DNA from 3 places in the Geodermatophilus sp. FMUSA9-8 genome. Region 1 is predicted to be linked to each of the others. Evidence: riboswitches for the same ligand, from Rfam matches in the RefSeq annotation. Region 1 holds a riboswitch; each other region holds the start of a gene.
What was found. Region 1 has a riboswitch for cyclic di-AMP ahead of WA616_RS22155 (transglycosylase family protein). Riboswitches for the same ligand answer to the same signal wherever they lie in the genome.
Positions count from the first base shown of each region.

Region 2: linked by a shared signal. The riboswitch ahead of WA616_RS02415 (hypothetical protein) and the one ahead of WA616_RS22155 (transglycosylase family protein) in region 1 are both predicted to bind cyclic di-AMP.
Region 3: linked by a shared signal. The riboswitch ahead of WA616_RS15350 (C40 family peptidase) and the one ahead of WA616_RS22155 (transglycosylase family protein) in region 1 are both predicted to bind cyclic di-AMP.

Region 1 is NZ_JBAGKE010000012.1:155,891-159,151, reverse strand. It holds gene treY (malto-oligosyltrehalose synthase) at 1-1,142, shown strand, start outside; cyclic di-AMP (ydaO/yuaA leader) riboswitch at 1,302-1,428, shown strand; gene WA616_RS22155 (transglycosylase family protein) at 1,434-2,003, shown strand; gene treZ (malto-oligosyltrehalose trehalohydrolase) at 2,112-3,261, shown strand, end outside.
Region 2 is NZ_JBAGKE010000001.1:494,169-497,429, reverse strand. It holds gene WA616_RS02420 (DNA-directed RNA polymerase subunit alpha C-terminal domain-containing protein) at 1-598, shown strand, start outside; cyclic di-AMP (ydaO/yuaA leader) riboswitch at 775-916, shown strand; gene WA616_RS02415 (hypothetical protein) at 1,168-2,178, shown strand; gene WA616_RS02410 (ROK family transcriptional regulator) at 2,197-3,261, opposite strand, start outside.
Region 3 is NZ_JBAGKE010000007.1:55,337-58,597, reverse strand. It holds gene WA616_RS15365 (hypothetical protein) at 1-215, shown strand, start outside; gene WA616_RS15360 (hypothetical protein) at 307-798, opposite strand; gene WA616_RS15355 (hypothetical protein) at 961-1,302, shown strand; gene WA616_RS15350 (C40 family peptidase) at 1,452-1,967, opposite strand; cyclic di-AMP (ydaO/yuaA leader) riboswitch at 1,980-2,131, opposite strand; gene WA616_RS15345 (hypothetical protein) at 2,490-2,642, shown strand; gene WA616_RS15340 (hypothetical protein) at 2,867-3,261, shown strand, end outside.

The DNA of each region.
Region 1 (3,261 bases):
GGCCCGACCTGGTGGCGGCGGTCGACGCGCTGCACCCGGTGCTGGCGCAGGCCGGCACCGAGGCGGCCACCCGCTTCGAGCAGACCAGCGGCCCGGTGATGGCCAAGGGCGTCGAGGACAGCGCCTACTACCGGTGGGCGCGGTTCGTGGTGCTCAACGAGGTCGGCGGCGACCCGGCCCGCTTCGGCGCCACCGCCGACGAGTGGCACGAGGCGCAGGCCCGGCGGCTCGCGCGCAAGCCCGAGTCGATGACCACCCTCACCACGCACGACACCAAGCGCAGCGAGGACACCCGGGCCCGCCTGGCCGTCCTCGCCGAGGTCACCCCCGAGTGGGCCGACCTGGTGCGCGGCTGGCTGTCGCGCCACCCGCTGCCCGACCGGCCGCTGGCGCACCTGGTGTGGCAGAACCTGGTGGGCGCCTGGCCGCTCTCCCGCGAGCGGGCGCACGCCTACGCGGAGAAGGCGGCCCGGGAGGCCGGGCTGTCGACGACGTGGACCGACGTCGACGAGGAGTTCGAGGCCGCGCTGCACGCGATGGTCGACGCCGCCTTCGACGACGCGACGACCCACGGCGAGATCGAGGCGTTCGTCGCGCGGATCGCGCCGGCCGGGCGGTCGAACGGGCTGGCGCAGAAGCTGCTGCAGCTGACGATGCCCGGCGTCCCCGACGTCTACCAGGGCACCGAGCTGTGGGACCACTCGCTGGTCGACCCGGACAACCGCCGGCCGGTCGACTACGACGCGCGGCGCGCGCTGCTGGCCCGGCTCGACGGCGGGGAGGTGCCGGAGGTCGACGACACCAGCGCGGCGAAGCTGCTCGTCACCTCGCGGGCGCTGCGCCTGCGCCGGGACCGCCCGGAGCTGTTCACCGGCTACACGCCGGTGCGGGCGACCGGCAGCGCGGCCGGCCACGTCGTCGCCTTCGACCGCGGGTCCGCAGAGCAGGGTGGCGCGGTTCCCGTGGCGACGCGGCTCCCCGTGGCGCTGGCGGCGTCGGGCTGGGGCGACACCGCGCTGGCGCTGCCCACCGGCGCCTGGCGGGACGTCCTGACCGGCACCCGGGTGGTCTCCGACGCGGGCGGGACGCCGGTGGGCGAGCTGCTCGCCCGGCTGCCGGTGGCGCTGCTCGTCCGCGACTGACGGGCGGCTGCGGCTGGGGCGCGTGAGGCGTCGCGTGACCTGACCGTTACCGTGGCCCGGCGCTCTCCCACACCGGGAGGGCGCCGGAGCCGGCCCGCCGAACCCCGTCCACCGGCCTCCGCACCTCTGCACAGCCAGGACGGGGGTGGGGGACCCATCTCGGCGTCTGCGCCGTGGTCACGGGGGGACCGGACCAGCGCCTGGGGGTGAAGCCGCACGTCCGTGCGGCCGGGGCACCGATCGCTCCGAACCCGACAGCTCACCTCGCAGGCGGCGGATCGGAGTACCCCCATGCGCACGTCCACGTCCCTGCTCCGCCGTGCCCTCGTGACCACCGGCGCGGCCGCGGTCGCACTCGGCGTCGCCGCCGGCCCGGCCTCGGCCGCCGCCCCCAACGACTGGGACGCCGTCGCCGCGTGCGAGTCCAGCGGCAACTGGTCGATCAACACCGGCAACGGCTACTTCGGCGGGCTGCAGTTCAGCCAGAGCACCTGGGAGGCCTTCGGCGGCCTGTCCTACGCGCCGCGCGCGGACCTGGCCACCAAGGAGCAGCAGATCGCCGTCGCCGAGCGCACGCTCGACGTGCAGGGCCCCGGCGCCTGGCCCACCTGCGGCAAGGCCCTGGACCCGTCGGCGCCCGAGGCGGGGTCCCCCGCCGCGGCACCGGCCCCCGCTGCCGCCCCGGCCGCCGCCTCCGAGGCCCCGGGCGAGGCGTACACCGTGGTCCGCGGCGACACCCTGGCGAAGATCGCCCGGGCCGAGGGCGTCGACGGCGGCTGGCGCGCGCTGTGGGCGGCCAACCGCGACGCGGTGCCGGACCCGAACCGCATCTCGGTCGGCCAGGTGCTGCAGCTCCCCTGAGCCGCACGGCGGCCGGGGGGCTCCCGCTCCCCGGCCGCCCGGCGGTTGACCGCAGCACGGGCGGGCATGTCCACCCGGTCATCCCGCACCGCCTCTGGAGGTCCCCGCATGTCCGCACCCGTCGAGTTCGCCGTCTGGGCGCCCGTGCCCGAGCGGGTGCGCGTGCAGGTCGACGGTGCCGTGCACGACATGCGCCGCGACGAGCACGGCTGGTGGCGCGCGGAGGTCGAGGCCGGCCCCGACGCCGACTACGGCTTCCTGCTCGGCGACGACGACACGCCGCGTCCCGACCCGCGCGCGCGGCGGCAGCCCGCCGGCGTGCACGGCCTCTCCCGCCGGTTCGACCCGTCCGCGCACGCCTGGGGCGACGGCGCGTGGACCGGGCGCCCGCTGGCCGGCGGCGTCGTCTACGAGATGCACGTCGGCACGTTCACCCCGGAGGGCACGCTCGACTCGGCCATCGACCGGCTCGGCCACCTCGTCGACCTCGGCGTCGACTTCGTCGAACTGCTGCCGGTGAACACCTTCGACGGCACCCACAACTGGGGGTACGACGGCGTGCTCTGGTACGCCGTGCAGGAGAGCTACGGCGGCCCGGCGGCCTACCAGCGGTTCGTCGACGCCTGCCACCAGCGCGGCCTCGGCGTCATCCAGGACGTCGTCTACAACCACCTCGGGCCGTCCGGGAACTACCTGCCGCTGTTCATGCCGATCTTCAGCGAGGGCGGCGCGAACACCTGGGGCGAGTCGGTGAACCTGTCGGGGCCGGACTCCGACGAGGTGCGCCGCTACATCCTGGACAACGCGCTGATGTGGCTGCGGGACATGCACGTCGACGGGTTGCGGCTCGACGCCGTGCACGCGCTGGTCGACGAGCGGGCCACCCACGTGCTGGAGGAGATGGCGCGCGAGGTCGCGGCGCTGTCGGTCGCGGTGCGCCGGCCGCTCACGCTCATCGCCGAGAGCGACCTCAACGACCCGCGCCTGGTCACCCCGCGCGTCGCGGGCGGCACCGGCATCGACGCCCAGTGGAGCGACGACCTGCACCACGCGCTGCACGCCACGCTGACCGGCGAGGGGCAGGGCTACTACCGCGACTTCGCCGAGGCCGGGCTCGGCGGCGTGGCCAAGACGCTCACCGGCGCGTTCTTCCACGACGGCGCCTGGTCGAGCTTCCGCCGCCGGCACCACGGCCGGCCGGTGGACACCGCCCGCCTGCCGGGCTGGAAGTTCCTCGGCTACCTGCAGGACCACGACC
Region 2 (3,261 bases), on a different contig from region 1:
GACCAGGTCGCCGGGCGCGCCGGCGGGGACGATCGCGACGCTGGACCTGCCCACCCGCGCGGTCACCGCGCTGACCCGCGCCGGCATCACCGACGTCGTCGCGCTCGCCGGCCTGTCCCGCCGGGAACTGGCCGCCGTCCCGGGCCTCGGGCCGGGACTGGTGACGGCCATCCGCCGGGTCGTGCCCGAGCCGCCGGCGCAGCTGCCGCTGCCCTCCGAGGACGACGGCGGGCCCGCCTCGCCGGAGATCCCGTCCTTCGCCTCGCTGCGCGACCCCCGCCGGCGCACCGCCTTCGACCTGCTGGTGCCCGAGGCCCAGGTCGAGGCCCCGGCCGAGGCCCTCCTCGCGACCGGGGAGGACGCCGGGGCCGCGGGCGCCCCGGAGGACGACGCGGACCCCGGCGACGACGAGCCCGAGCCGGCCCCCGCGTCCCCGCGCGCGACGACCCCCCGGGCGACGGCGCCCCGCCCGGCCGAGTACGCCGACCTGCTCGCCTTTGGCGTCCGGGTGGCCCGGTCCGCCGTCACGCTGCCCGCCCGGCTGGCCGTCTGGTCGGTGCGCACCCAGGCCGACCTCCTGCGCCGCCTGCTGGGCTGACCCGGCACGGCGCGGGCCCACGGCGCAGTCGCACGGGGAACCGGCGACACGCCGACGGCGCGCGCGACGCTCGTCACGCCGGACCGGCGCGAGATTGTCACGGGGCGATAACGACGTCTACCGTGGCGCCGTCCGACCGGTCGTCACGTCCCCGTCCGGGGAGTCCGGGCGGACGCCGCCGAGTCGCCCTCCGGGGCGAGCCGGGGACCCACCGCACCACTGGGGTGAATCCCGCGGGGCCGGACACCGTCCGCCCGCAGGTAGGGCTGCTTCCCGCCCGAACCCGTCAGCTGACCCGGTAGGCGGCCATCGGGAGAACGGAGAGCCGCCGGATGGCGCGCGCCCTCAGCACGACCGCACCACCCCCGCGCCGGCTCCGCCGCACCGGGGTGCGCCCCCGGATCTGACCGCCCCGGCCGTCCCCGACGCCGGTCCCGCGACCGCCCGGCCCCGCCCGGACGCCGGTCGCCGGCCGACCGCGTCCCGCGGACCGCCGGAGCCGCCCGCACATCCGCCCCGCCGTGCCCGCCACCGGGCCGCGAGGCCGCACCCCTGGAGCACAGCCCCGCATGGACGCCCCCACCGCCGAGATCCGCACGCCGGAGCCGGCCGCCCCCACCGCGGAGATCGCCGTCCCCGCCGCGCCCCGCGGCGCCGCCCGGACCGCCCGCCGCGCCGCCCGCCCCGCCCGACCGGCCGCCCGCCGCTCCGCCGTCCGCCGCCCCGGGCTGCTGCTCGGCGTCGCCGCGGCCGGCGCGCTGGCCGCCAACCTGCTGCTCACGCCCGACCCGGCCGCCGAGGCGCAGGCCGGCACGTCGGAGTCGTTGAGCGTCGCCCAGGCGCTGGGGCTGTCGGCCGCGACCGGTCCCGCCGCCACCGAGCCGCAGGCGGTGCAGCCGCAGGACATCGCGGAGCTCGGCCAGGTCGCCGCGAGCCGCGGCAGCCGCGAGGCCGCCGAGACCGCCGCCCAGCAGGCGCAGGCCGGCGCCGACCAGGCCGTCCGCGACGCCCAGGCCGCCGAGGCCGCCCGGCTCGCCGCCGAGGCCGAGGCCGCCCGCGTCGCCGCCGAGGCCGCCGCCGCCGCGGAGGCCGCGGCTGCCGAGGCGGCCGCCGCCGCGGAGGCAGAGCAGGAGTCCGCCGCCGCGTCGTCGTCCGGGTCCTCGTCGTCCGCCTCGTCGTCGGCGTCGTCGTCCGCCACCGGGACGACGGCCTCCCGGGTGGCCCGGATCAGCAACACCTCCGGCCCGGTGCGCTCGGTGGTGCAGGCCGCGGCCGACGCCGTGGTGAGCAACGTGCCCGGCGCCGCCTCGATCACCCTCGGCGGCACCCGGCCCAGCGCGGCCGACCCGGGCGGGCACCCGTCGGGCCTGGCGCTGGACTACATGGTCCTGTCCGACGCCGCCCTCGGCGACGCGATCGTGCAGTACCACATCGACCACTGGTCCGAGCTCGGCGTCGACTACCTCATCTGGGAGCAGCGGATGCTGTCCTCGCCGGGCGGCTCGTGGTCGCGCATGGAGGACCGCGGCGGCGTGACCGCCAACCACTACGACCACGTGCACGTCAACTACCAGGGCTGAGACCCGGAGCCGGTCCGCTCAGGCCGGCAGCCAGCGCACCGGGTCCTCGAGCACCGCGTCGAGGGCCCGGAGCGCCGCGCCCGTGGCCCCCGCGGCCGGCACCGCACCGCCGGCGTCGACCACCGGCCGCCGCCAGCGGGCCGACAGCACCCGGCGGGCCAGGTGCTCCTCCAGGCGCGGGCGCAGCAGGCCGGTGAGCTCGGCGAGGTGCCCGCCGAGCACGACGGTCGGGATGTCGAGGACGTTCACCACCCCGGCCAGGGCCACGCCCAGCGCCCACGCGGCGCCGTCGACCGCCGCCCGCGCGGCCGGGTCGCCGGCCTCCGCGCGGGTGCGCAGCTCGCCGGGGCCGGCGTCGGCGGGCACCCCGGCCGCGGCGAGCAGCGCCAGCCGGCCGGCGTAGCGCTCCAGGCAGCCGGTGGACCCGCACGGGCACGCCGGTCCGGCGGGGTCGACGCAGACGTGCCCGATCTCGCCGGCCCAGCCCGAGCTGCCGGTCATCACCCGCCCACCCAGCACCGCGGCGCCGCCGATGCCGATCTGGCCAGACAGGTAGACGAAGTCGCGGTGCGGCCCGGGGCGCCCCGGCGCGTCCTCGGCGACGCTGCGCGCGGCCAGGTCGGCCTCGTTGCCCAGCGCCGGCACCAGGTCCGCGGGGAGGGCGCCGGCCAGCAGCTCGGCCGGGCACACCCGCGACCAGCGCAGGTTCGGCGCGCGCAGCAGCAGCCCGCGGCCGGCGTCGACCAGGCCGGGCAGCGCCAGCCCCGCCCCGACGACGCGGGTGCCTGCGGGCAGCGCGCCCAGCACGTCGGCGGCCAGCCCGCCCAGCAGCGACAGCGCGGCGGCCGGGTCGCTGTCGCGCAGGTCCTCCTCGCGCAGCCGCTCCGCGAGCACCCGGCCGCGCAGGTCGAGCACCCGGACGGCGACCAGGCCGGCGTCGACCTGCATGCCCAGGCCCGCCGGCCGCGAGCCGGGCGCCAGCGGGGTGGCGGGGCGGCCGCGGCGGGCGGCGGGCCCGCGCTCCACCTCGTCGAGCAGGCCGCCGGCGACGAGGTCGTCGACCAGCCGGGCCGCCGTCCCGCG
Region 3 (3,261 bases), on a different contig from region 1:
TCCACCGGGGATACGACGACGGCGGACTCATCGACGTGAACACCGCTCCTTCCGACGTCATCGCGGCCGGACTAGAGGTCGATGCAGCTACGGCGGATGCGATCGTTGCCGCGCGATCTCTGCGGGGTGGCTTCTACTCGGTGGACGAAGTGGTCGTCTACACCTCGCTGCCTCCGCACGTACAGGAACGTCTGCGTGAGAAGGGCATCGCTTGAGCGCTTCGTGTCCACGCCCCTGTTGCTCCTCGGACTCAAGCAATCGTGTCGCGCGAGGGACCTTCGTCGTGGCACTGCCTGATGCGCATAGTCAGAGGTAGCCGCCCGGTGAGGACGCCGAGGCGCCCGGACCCGCGCTGCGCTGCTCCCGCATCACGTACAGCTCGGCCAGCGTGATCGGCCGCTCCGGAGCGGCGGCCGCGTCGTCGCCCAGCCACCGGCGGGCCTCGGCCGGCGCGAGCGGCAGGAACTCGACCTGGCTCAGGCAGCGCCCCGGCCGGGTGATCGCGGGGCGCACTCGGCCGACGTCCTCGTTGGTCGTCAGCGGCACGACCACCGGCAGCCCGTGCCCGAGGATGCCATCGCACAGGTTCAGCAGCCGCCCGACTGAGGCGCCGGCGCGCTCCCGGGCCTCGGCGCGGAGGTAGTCGTCGCAGTCCTCGGCCACGACCAGCCGCCACTTGCCCTCGTCGGTGTGGTCATCGGGGTGTTCGTCCGCGCCGGCGACATCGAGTAGGTACTGCCGCTCGGCGAACAGCCGCTCGGGGCCATCACATAGTGCGTGCGGCACCACGGCGCCCACTCGCGGCTCAGCGTCCGAACCGCCGTCGTCTTGCCCGTCCCCGGAGCCCCGTGCCACAGCACGAGGCGCCCGGTCAGGCCGGACATCCCCATGAGGTCGGCGAGCCCGCCGGCGGTGGCGGCCGCGTAGTGGGGTGAGGTCTCCGCCCAAGTGGGCGCGGCGATGCGCCGCGACGACGGCTCACCGATCCCGTCCCGGAAGGAGCAGAAGCGCACGCGCACCGACCCCGGGGGCGGCTCGGTGACGGCCTGGGCGGCGGCGACCAGCCTGTCCCGCAGCTTATCGGTGGCCGCAGCGTCCGTATCGACCACCGACACCTTCGTCATGCTGTGCGCGACCTCGACGCTTGCGAGCAGGCCCAGCCAGGCCGCGACCACCACCTACGCGGCGCCGTTCTGCTGGTCGAGCCGGACCTCGGCGTCCTCAGGCAGCAGCTCGAGCGGCATCTCGACGGCGCCGGACACCTCGCCTGTGCGCAGGACCGGAAGCCCGTCCTCCTACTGAGCGCGGACGAGCATTGCCGTCGACAGCTCGTGCAGGTGGCTGAACCAGAACGAGCCGGCGAAGGGCTGAGCGGGCGGCACGGCGACACGACAGGCGCGGGGACCGACGACGGCGCCCCGGTCGGCGGTGACCGAGGCGCCGTCCGTCCGTCAGGCGACCCGGCGGGCGCCCTGGTAACCGGTCATCGAGTCGAGGTTGACGACCGCGACCGGCTTGCCGGCGGTGGAGGCGTGCACCATCTGGCCGTTGCCGATGTACATGCCCACGTGCGAGACCGGGCTGTAGAAGAACACCAGGTCACCGGGCTTGAGGTCGGACTTCGCCACCGGGGTGCCGAACGTCGACTGGGCCCGCGAGGTGCGGGGGATCTCCACGCCGGCCGCGCGGTAGGCGAAGCTGGTCAGGCCGGAGCAGTCGAACCGGTCGGGACCGGTCGCGCCGTACTGGTACATGTCGCCGCGCTGCGCGAGCGCGGTGTCGACGGCCGCCTGGGCGACGCCGTTCGGAGCGGCCACCGGGGCCGCCGCCACGACCCCGCCACCACCGCCGCCGCCTGCGGCAGCCGAGGCCGGGAGGGGCGAGAGCGCGATGCCGGCTCCGGCGATGGCCGCGACGGCGATGCCGCGGAACGAGCGACGGGCGAGGGGCGTGCGTGCAGTCGTCATGGACGACGGTTCTCCTGTTCTCCACGGTCGCCTACCGGGTTAGCTGACGGGTTCGGGCGGGGGAGTCGCCCGGCGCGAGAGGTCGCGCTTCACCCCTGGGACTCGATGGGTCCCCGGTCCGGAGGGCGGCTGGCTGCCGGCGTCCGGTTCGGCGTGGTCCGGCGGGTGTCACACGGGTTCGTGACGGGGACCCGGCCAGGACCAGCGGGAACGGTAGGGAGGGCCGCGGACCGTCACAACCGCCCGAGGGACGCGCCACGCCCGGTCCGGAACCGCGGACTTGACGGCGGCCGCCCATCCGACACGCCACCGTCACCACGACAGATGCCTCTCCGGAGCCCGCGGCGCGCGACCGCGGACGCGCGGGGACACGCCGTGCCCCACGAGAAAGGACGGCGCGGTGCGTCCGCACGCGGTGTCAGGAGCCGCCCACGGACGGGCGGTCTCCGAGCGTGGGGACGTGGCGGTTGCCGGACGCGTTGACGGGGCACGGAACGGGGGATCGAGAGAGAGGAGCACCCCATGGGAATGATGAGGAACCTCATCGCCTCCGGCGTGGCCGCGAAGGTCGTGCAGGAGCTCAAGAAGCCGCAGAACCAGGCGAAGATCAAGCAGTTCGTCCGCGACTTCCAGGCCAAGCAGAAGAAGGGCGGCACCGGCGGCCGCGCCTACTGACCGCTGATCCGCCCGCGGCCCCCGTCCCACCCCGGGACGGGGGCCGCGGTGCGTCCGGGGCCGGTGCGACGGTCCGTTGCGGTTCCGAGACGGCTCGGTCCCCGGCGTCCCGGACGGCGACCCGACCCCGTGTGACGCTCGCCGGCGTCTCTCCGCGACGCCGGCGCCGACCTCCCCGGGAGGCGCTGCCGGCGCGCGTCCGCACGACCACCACGGGGTGTCCCATGAACCAGTCCTCCGCCCGCCGCCGACTCGGCGCGCTTCCCGTCCTGCTCGCCACGGGCCTCCTCCTCGCCGGCTGCGGGGACGACGGCGAGACCGGCCTCCCCGCGCCCACCTCCACCCCGTCGGCTCCGGCGACGTCGTCCGCGGCGGCCCCGACCACGCCTGCCCCGACGACGCCCGCCCCCGAGCCCGCGGTGGCCCCTGCCCCCACGCCGGAGGTGACGCCGGCTCCCGTGGTCGTGGACTTCCTCATGCCCGCCGTGGTCGGCATGACGCTGCAGGACGCCCAGGACCTGATCCAGACCAACGGCGTCTTCCTCAGCCTGTCCCACGACCTGCTGGGCAGCCGCAACCAGGTCCTCGACGCCAACTGGCGGGTCTGCACCCAGAACAT